Regions from separate parts of the Cupriavidus alkaliphilus genome, predicted to be linked through region 2. Evidence: riboswitches for the same ligand, from Rfam matches in the RefSeq annotation. Region 2 holds a riboswitch; the other holds the start of a gene.
The links. A riboswitch is a leader RNA that binds a small molecule or an ion and turns the genes downstream of it on or off. The one in region 2 is predicted to bind glycine.
Positions count from the first base shown of each region.

Region 1 (3,404 bases), on a different contig from region 2:
CGCGATCGCGGCCTCGGGGTCGACCATGCCGTTCTTCCACAGCGAGATGGTGCTTTGCACGCCGCGGATCAGCTTTTTGTCGGTGGTGCCCAGCTGCTCCTGGATTAGGCCGAAGCAGTCGTCCGAATCCATGATCGAGAACTGCGGCTTCAGGCCGACGTGCTCGGCTTCCATGCGCAGGATCTGCACCCCCAGCGAGTGGAAGGTACAGACCGTCAGCTGCTTGAGCGGGATGCGCTTGCCCTCGCGCGTAGTCTTGCCTTCCATCAGCTTGCCGATGCGCTCCTGCATTTCCTTGGCCGCCTTGTTGGTAAACGTGACGGCGGCGATATGGCGCGGCTCGAAGCCCTTGTCCTCGATCAGATGCGCGATCTTCTGCGTGATCACCCGGGTCTTGCCGGAGCCCGCGCCGGCCAGCACCAGGCAAGGCCCGTCCAGGTAGCGGACGGCTTCGGATTGGGCGGGGTTCAGGCCATGGGTCATGCGGGGCGGGCGTTCGGGGGCGGCGGCGGAATCGGCGGAAGACGGCGGGCTTTGCCAGCGCCCCGGCAATGGAGGGCGGCAAAGCTGGCGATGTTAACACGCTCGCCGCGGCGGGTCAGTCAGCGCCATGCGCAACCGCAGGCCCGGCTGTGTCATCGGCGTAACACTTCGTAAAGAACGGAGCCAATGGCATAACGCGACACTCTAACCAGTGTGTCCCCCGGTCCGCCGGATCGCTTGGGCATGCACAAATCATCACATCGGAGCCAACAATGAAAACCATGCAAACTTTGACCAAGGTGACCCTGATCGGCATGACGGTCGCGGCCTTTGCCGGTTGCGCGGACATGACCCCGAAACAACGTAACACCGCCATCGGCGCCGGTGCCGGCGCGGTGGGCGGCGCCGTCCTGACCGACGGCAGCGCGCTGGGTACGCTGGGTGGCGCGGCCGTTGGCGGCGTGATCGGCAACGTCGTCACCGACGACAAGAAGAAGTAAGGCCACACCGCGCAGCGGTAGGTACGGCGGGCCTCTGCCGTGGTTTGACAAAGGCCGGGGCCTCCCGTACATTGCGCGCATCCGACCGGGAGAGCGCGCATCGCCTGCGCCGCCGAAGGGGTATCACCCGAAAACTCTCAGGCACCACGGACCGGTCGGATCGGCATGCAACATGCACACGATGCATGCCGCACTCTGGAGAGCGGCACCCGCCATTCGTGGCGAGCGTGCCCACCGAAGGGGCGCGCGAGGAAGGGATCATGGGATCCGCCTCGTAATCTCTCAGGTATCGAGGACAGAGGGGTCATCCGCCGCAGCGGATCGCTTGCCATCTTGGCGTAGCGAAGGTTGCGGCGGATGACCCTTTTTTGTTTTCGCCAACCGAGACTGCCCCCGAGGATTCCATGACGCTCCAGGCCACGCCCCTCAACGCTATCCACCGCGCCCTCGGCGCCCGCATGGTCGACTTCGGCGGCTGGGACATGCCGGTCAACTATGGCTCGCAGATTGAAGAGCACAACGCCGTGCGCAGCGACGCCGGCATGTTCGACGTCTCGCACATGTGCGTGGTCGATCTCGCCGGTGCCAATACCCGCAGCTTCCTGCGCGGCCTGCTGGCCAACAACGTCGACAAGCTGCAGACCCCCGGCAAGGCACTCTATTCCTGCATGCTCGACGAAAACGGCGGTGTCATCGATGACCTGATCGTCTATTTCTTCGCCGAGGACCGTTTCCGCCTGGTGGTCAACGCCGGCACCGCGGTGGGCGATATCGACTGGATCCGCGCCCGCAACGACGCCACCGGCAGCGGCGTGACCATCACGCCGCGCCGCGAGGACGTTGCGCCCGCGGGCGTGCAGCCGCTGGCGATCGTCGCGGTGCAAGGGCCCAACGCCCGCGCCAAGGTGTGGAGCACCTTCCCGTCGACCCAGCCTTCCGATGCGCTCAAGCCGTTCAACGCCGTGGTGGTGCAGGACCCCGCCCTCGGCGAAGTGATGGTGGCGCGCACCGGCTACACCGGCGAAGACGGCTTCGAGCTGGTGGTGCCGGCCGCCAGCGTCGCCGGGCTGTGGGAAAAACTGAATGCCGCGGGCGTGCGCCCGGCCGGCCTGGGCGCGCGCGACACGCTGCGCCTGGAAGCCGGCATGAACCTGTACGGCCAGGACATGGATATCAAGGTCTCGCCGCTGGACGCGGGCCTGGCGTGGACCGTCGACCTGCAGAGCGAGCGCGACTTCACCGGCAAGGCGGCGCTGGCTGCGGCCGGTTCGCGCCAGCAGTTCCTCGGCCTGATCCTGCGTGACAAAGGCGGCGTGCTGCGCGCCCATCAGAAGGTCATCACCCCAGCCGGTGACGGTGAAATCACCAGCGGCACCTTCAGCCCCTCGCTGTCGCAATCGATCGCTTTCGCGCGCCTGCCCCACGGCGTGAACGTGGGCGACACCGTGCAGGTCGAGATCCGCGACCGCAAACTCAACGCGACTGTGGTTAAACTGCCGTTTGTGCGTCATGGCAAGGCACTCGTGAGCTAAGGGAAAGCCCCGCTCACCAACGGTCGCCCTCGCCTGCCGGCAGCGTTGCCGGGCAGGCATCACCCAAACAAGAAACAGATCTGAATCCGGAGAACCTTCATGAATTTCCCCGCTGACCTCAAGTACACCGAGTCGCATGAGTGGGTGCGCGTCGAAGCCGATGGCACGCTCACCATCGGCATCACCGACCACGCCCAGGACGCGCTGGGCGACATCGTCTTCCTGGAACTGCCCGAGGTGGGCAAGTCGGTCGGTGCCGGCGACGCGCTGGCCGTGGTGGAATCGGTGAAGGCCGCGTCCGACATCTACGCACCCGTGGCCGGCGAAGTGATCGCCGTCAACGAAGCCGCCACCGCGGCGCCGGAAAGCGTCAACGCCGACGCCTTCGATGCGTGGCTGTTCAAGCTCAAGCCGGCCAACGGCGACGACGTCAACGGCCTGATGTCGGCCGACGCCTACAAGGCCAGCGTCGGCGCCTGATCGCCCGCCGGTCCCGCGCCAAGGGACCGGCACCCCGCATTCGCGGCGCCGCGGCACGGCTGACCACCTGCCGCCGGCGCCCCCCACGAGGTTCTTGCCCATGAACGCCCCGCTGCCCACCCCGCTGTCCATGAACGCCGCCCAAGCAAACCGGCCCACGCTGGCCGAACTGGAGGCGCGCGACGCCTTCGCCGCCCGCCATATCGGCCCCGATACCCCCGAACAGCAGCACATGCTGAAGGTGCTCGGCTATGACAGCCGCGCCGCGCTGATCGACGCCGTCATCCCCGCCGCCATCCGCCGCCGCGACGGCATGCCGATGGGCGAGTTCACCGAGCCGCTGAGCGAAGAGGCCGCACTGGCGAAACTGCGCGCGCTGGCAGGCAAGAACAAGGTCCTGAAAAGCTTT
Region 1 covers NZ_JACHWE010000010.1:46,327-49,730, reverse strand. The annotation lists gene FHX60_RS25155 (UvrD-helicase domain-containing protein) at 1-483, opposite strand, end outside; gene FHX60_RS25150 (YMGG-like glycine zipper-containing protein) at 756-983, shown strand; glycine riboswitch at 1,060-1,147, shown strand; glycine riboswitch at 1,169-1,292, shown strand; gene gcvT (glycine cleavage system aminomethyltransferase GcvT) at 1,388-2,515, shown strand; gene gcvH (glycine cleavage system protein GcvH) at 2,615-2,995, shown strand; gene gcvP (aminomethyl-transferring glycine dehydrogenase) at 3,096-3,404, shown strand, end outside.
Region 1: another riboswitch for glycine. It lies ahead of gcvT (glycine cleavage system aminomethyltransferase GcvT); the one in region 2 lies ahead of FHX60_RS18745 (D-amino acid dehydrogenase).

Region 2 (3,404 bases):
ACCATGCCAAGCAGGCACAGCGCACTAAAGCAGCCCTCCGAGCGTTCGCTTTCGTGATCCAGGAGTACGAGAACCCCTTCGATTCCTGCGCGAACCTGCTGAAGACATTCGTTGGTGATTTCATCGATCATTGTCATTGATTCCCCACTAGTAAAAGCGCGCCACTCATTTCCACATGAGGGCGGCGGGCCAGACGGCGAGGGTGGAAAGCCGGTCTGAGGTGGGGAACCGGTCAGCCTTGCGGCCGCCTCGCCCGGCCCGCCAGGGAGCCAGCTTGGTTCGTGCGAACACACAGGCGTTGCCCGCTACAAGCGCAACGCATGTCCACCTCACACATCCGGGCTTTCCACACCCGATCATCGGTTGGTCCGATGACGCCACCAGTATTTCTTGTCGGTACCGGGGAATCGATGAGAGATGTCGCATTTCCAGGGGCGCGCGAAGTTTGGATCCGGGCAACGGATTCAGAAATCGCTGACTCTTGAAAATGCGCGTGCGGGCTGAGCCCTTCACCTCCGCAGCATCAGGCCCGCACCGGCGTCAGGGCCGCGCCAGGCACCATCGCCGGGGCGCTTCCCAGTGCCTGGTCCACAATCCCCGCCACCATGTCCGCCGTCACCGCCGACAAAGTCCACCCCAGGTGCCCGTGGCCGGTGTTGTAGAAGATGCAGGCCGCGCGTCCGCGTCCTACGCGCGGCAGCATGTCGGGCATCATCGGCCGCAGTCCGGCCCATGGCACCACGCTGCGCGTGCTGACGCCCGGGAAGCACTGCTGCACCCAGTCCACCAGCGGGCGGATGCGGTCGGCGCGGATATCGCGGTTGGTGCCGTTGAACTCGGCGGTGCCGGCAACGCGGAAGCGGTCGTCGCCCAGGCGGCTGGTGACCAGCTTGGTTTCGTCGTCGAGCAGGCTGACCACCGGTGCCGCGGCGCGGCTGGCTTCATCGGTCAGGTTGACCGTGATCGAATAGCCCTTGACCGGATAGATGTTGACGCGGTCGCCCAGCGCGGCGGCCAGTGCGCGGCTGGCGGTGCCGGCGCAGATCACGGCGCCGTCGAAGGTGGAACTGGTGCTGTCGTTGCCATCCTGCACGGTGATGGTGGCGCGCCGGCCGTCGGTCTTGACCGCGCGCACGTCCTGGCCATACAGGCAGCGCACGCCCAGGCGTGCGGCGGCGGCGGCCAGGCCGCTGGTGAACTTGTGGATGTCGCCGGTGGCATCGCTCTCGGTGAAGTAGCCGCCGTAGTAGGAACCCGCCAGCGTCGGCTCGATCGCGCGCATCTCCTGCGGCGTCACCGCGCGCCGCTCCAGGCCGCCTTGCGCCAGCAGCGCGGAGACCCGGCCGGCATGCTCGAAGCCGGCGCGGTCGCGATAGATATGGAGGATGCCGGCGCGCTTCAGGTCGAAGTCGATGCCTTCCTGCGCCGCCCACGCAAACAGGTGCTCGCGCGCGGCGATGGCAAGGCGTGCGGTTTCGATGGTGTTGCGGCGGTAGTGGGGAATCGACGCGATGAACTCGGCGAACCACGACAGCTTGTGCCAGCTGGGCCGGGGATTGACCAGCAGCGGCGCATCGTTGCGCAGCATCCACTTCATCCCTTTGACGATGGTGGACCAGTGGGTCCAGACCTCGGCGTTGGAGGCGGAGAGCTGTCCGCCGTTGGCGAACGAGGTCTCCATGGCGGCATAGCGGTGCCGTTCGAACAGGGTGACGGAGAATCCGCGCCGGGCCAGCGCGTAGGCCGTGGTGACACCGGTGATGCCACCGCCGATGACAGCGATTGTCTTCATGATCTGCAGGATCCAGGAACGTCGAAGGGTAGGAGTCCGCACGCAATATGCGTGGAGGACGCCCCCTCTGTTCTGGACCTGAGAGATTCACGACGCCTCGCCGCGGGGGGCGGGCACGCTTGCTCCTTCGGTATGCCGGGCGGACGATGGCGTCCGGCATTCTTCAGAGTGCACTGACGGGTGATGCCGGTCCTTTTGCCTGAGAGTTTCCGGGGCGGTTGCTCCTTCGGCGCCGTGCGCGGCGGGCGCCGCGACAGTCTCTCCCTGCATCACGCTGGCTGGAGGCCAGTCGGGGCAATGTAGTGACATGGCCGTGTATTGGGTATACGGGTTAACGCTGATATTGCCGGCGGCCCGCGTCGCTATGTCGCATCGGCGCGGCTGCCCTCGGCCCATAAAATGTCAGCGCTCGCTATCTCGGACGTGTGGCGGAGGTGCGGCGGAGGCGCGGGAGGTGCGCCTCATGCTGCGCAGGACAGCGAGCCAAAAAAAGACGACAACAAGGTTTTCCAGTGAAGAAGAATCGCATTGCGCTGGCCGTTTCGGCAGTGCTGATGGGCCCCGCCGTGGCCGCCGCGCAGGCGGTGGAGGCGCCCGCGCCGCTGCAGGAGGTGGTGGTATCGGCCAGCCCCGAACGCGGCGAGACGCCGGCGATCCCGCCCAACACGCCGTCGCCGGCCTACGGCATCCGCAGTGCCCGCATGGCCGACTTCAACGTGGTCAATACGGAAGACGCCCTCAAATACGCGCCCAACCTCGCCGTGCGCAAGCGCTTTATCGGCGATATGAATTCGATCATCTCGGTGCGCAGCACCAGTTCGCGCCAGTCGGCGCGGGGGCTGGTCTATGCGGACGGCCTGCTGCTGTCCAACCTGCTGGGCTCGGACTTCAGCTTTCCGCCGCGCTGGTCGCTGGTCAATGCCGCCGAGATCGAGCGCATGGACGTGCTGTACGGCCCGTATTCGGCGCTGTATCCCGGCAATTCGCTGGGCGCGACGGTGCTGATCACCACGCGCACGCCGGAGAAGTTCGAGGGCGACGCCAGCGTGCAGTGGTTCACCCAGCGCTTCAACCTGTACGGCACCCACGATAACTTCAACGGGGTGCATGCCAACGCCTATGTGGGCGACCGCGTCGGCGCGTTCTCTTGGCTGGTCAGCGTGGACCGGCAGGACAGCAAGAGCCAGCCGCTGAGCTTCTATACCGCGTCGCGCTCGACGCGGCCCGCGGGCGCGGCGGACACGCCGGTTTCCGGCGCTTATTTGGACCGGGACCAGAGCGGGCGCGACCGCGTGGTGATGGGCGTGAACAGCGAGGGCGTCACGCACACCGTCCAGGACCAGCTCAAGCTCAAGCTCGGCTACGACATCACCAGCACGCTGCAGGCGCAGTTCACCGCCGCCTACTGGCAGCAGGACCGCTCCAACACCACCGGCAGCTACCTGCGCGATGCCAATGGCAACGTCGTGTCGGGCGGACCGGTGAACATCGGCGGCTACCAGTACGTGATTCCGGCCAACGCCTTTGCGCCCGGCAATGGCGAGGATGCGCGCTGGCTCTACGGCCTGTCGCTGCGCACGCGCAACCAGACCGGCTGGAATTTTTCCGGCGT
Region 2 covers NZ_JACHWE010000005.1:244,108-247,511, forward strand. The annotation lists gene FHX60_RS18740 (DUF1484 family protein) at 1-137, opposite strand, end outside; gene FHX60_RS18745 (D-amino acid dehydrogenase) at 524-1,792, opposite strand; glycine riboswitch at 1,850-1,969, opposite strand; glycine riboswitch at 1,970-2,068, opposite strand; gene FHX60_RS18750 (TonB-dependent receptor) at 2,305-3,404, shown strand, end outside.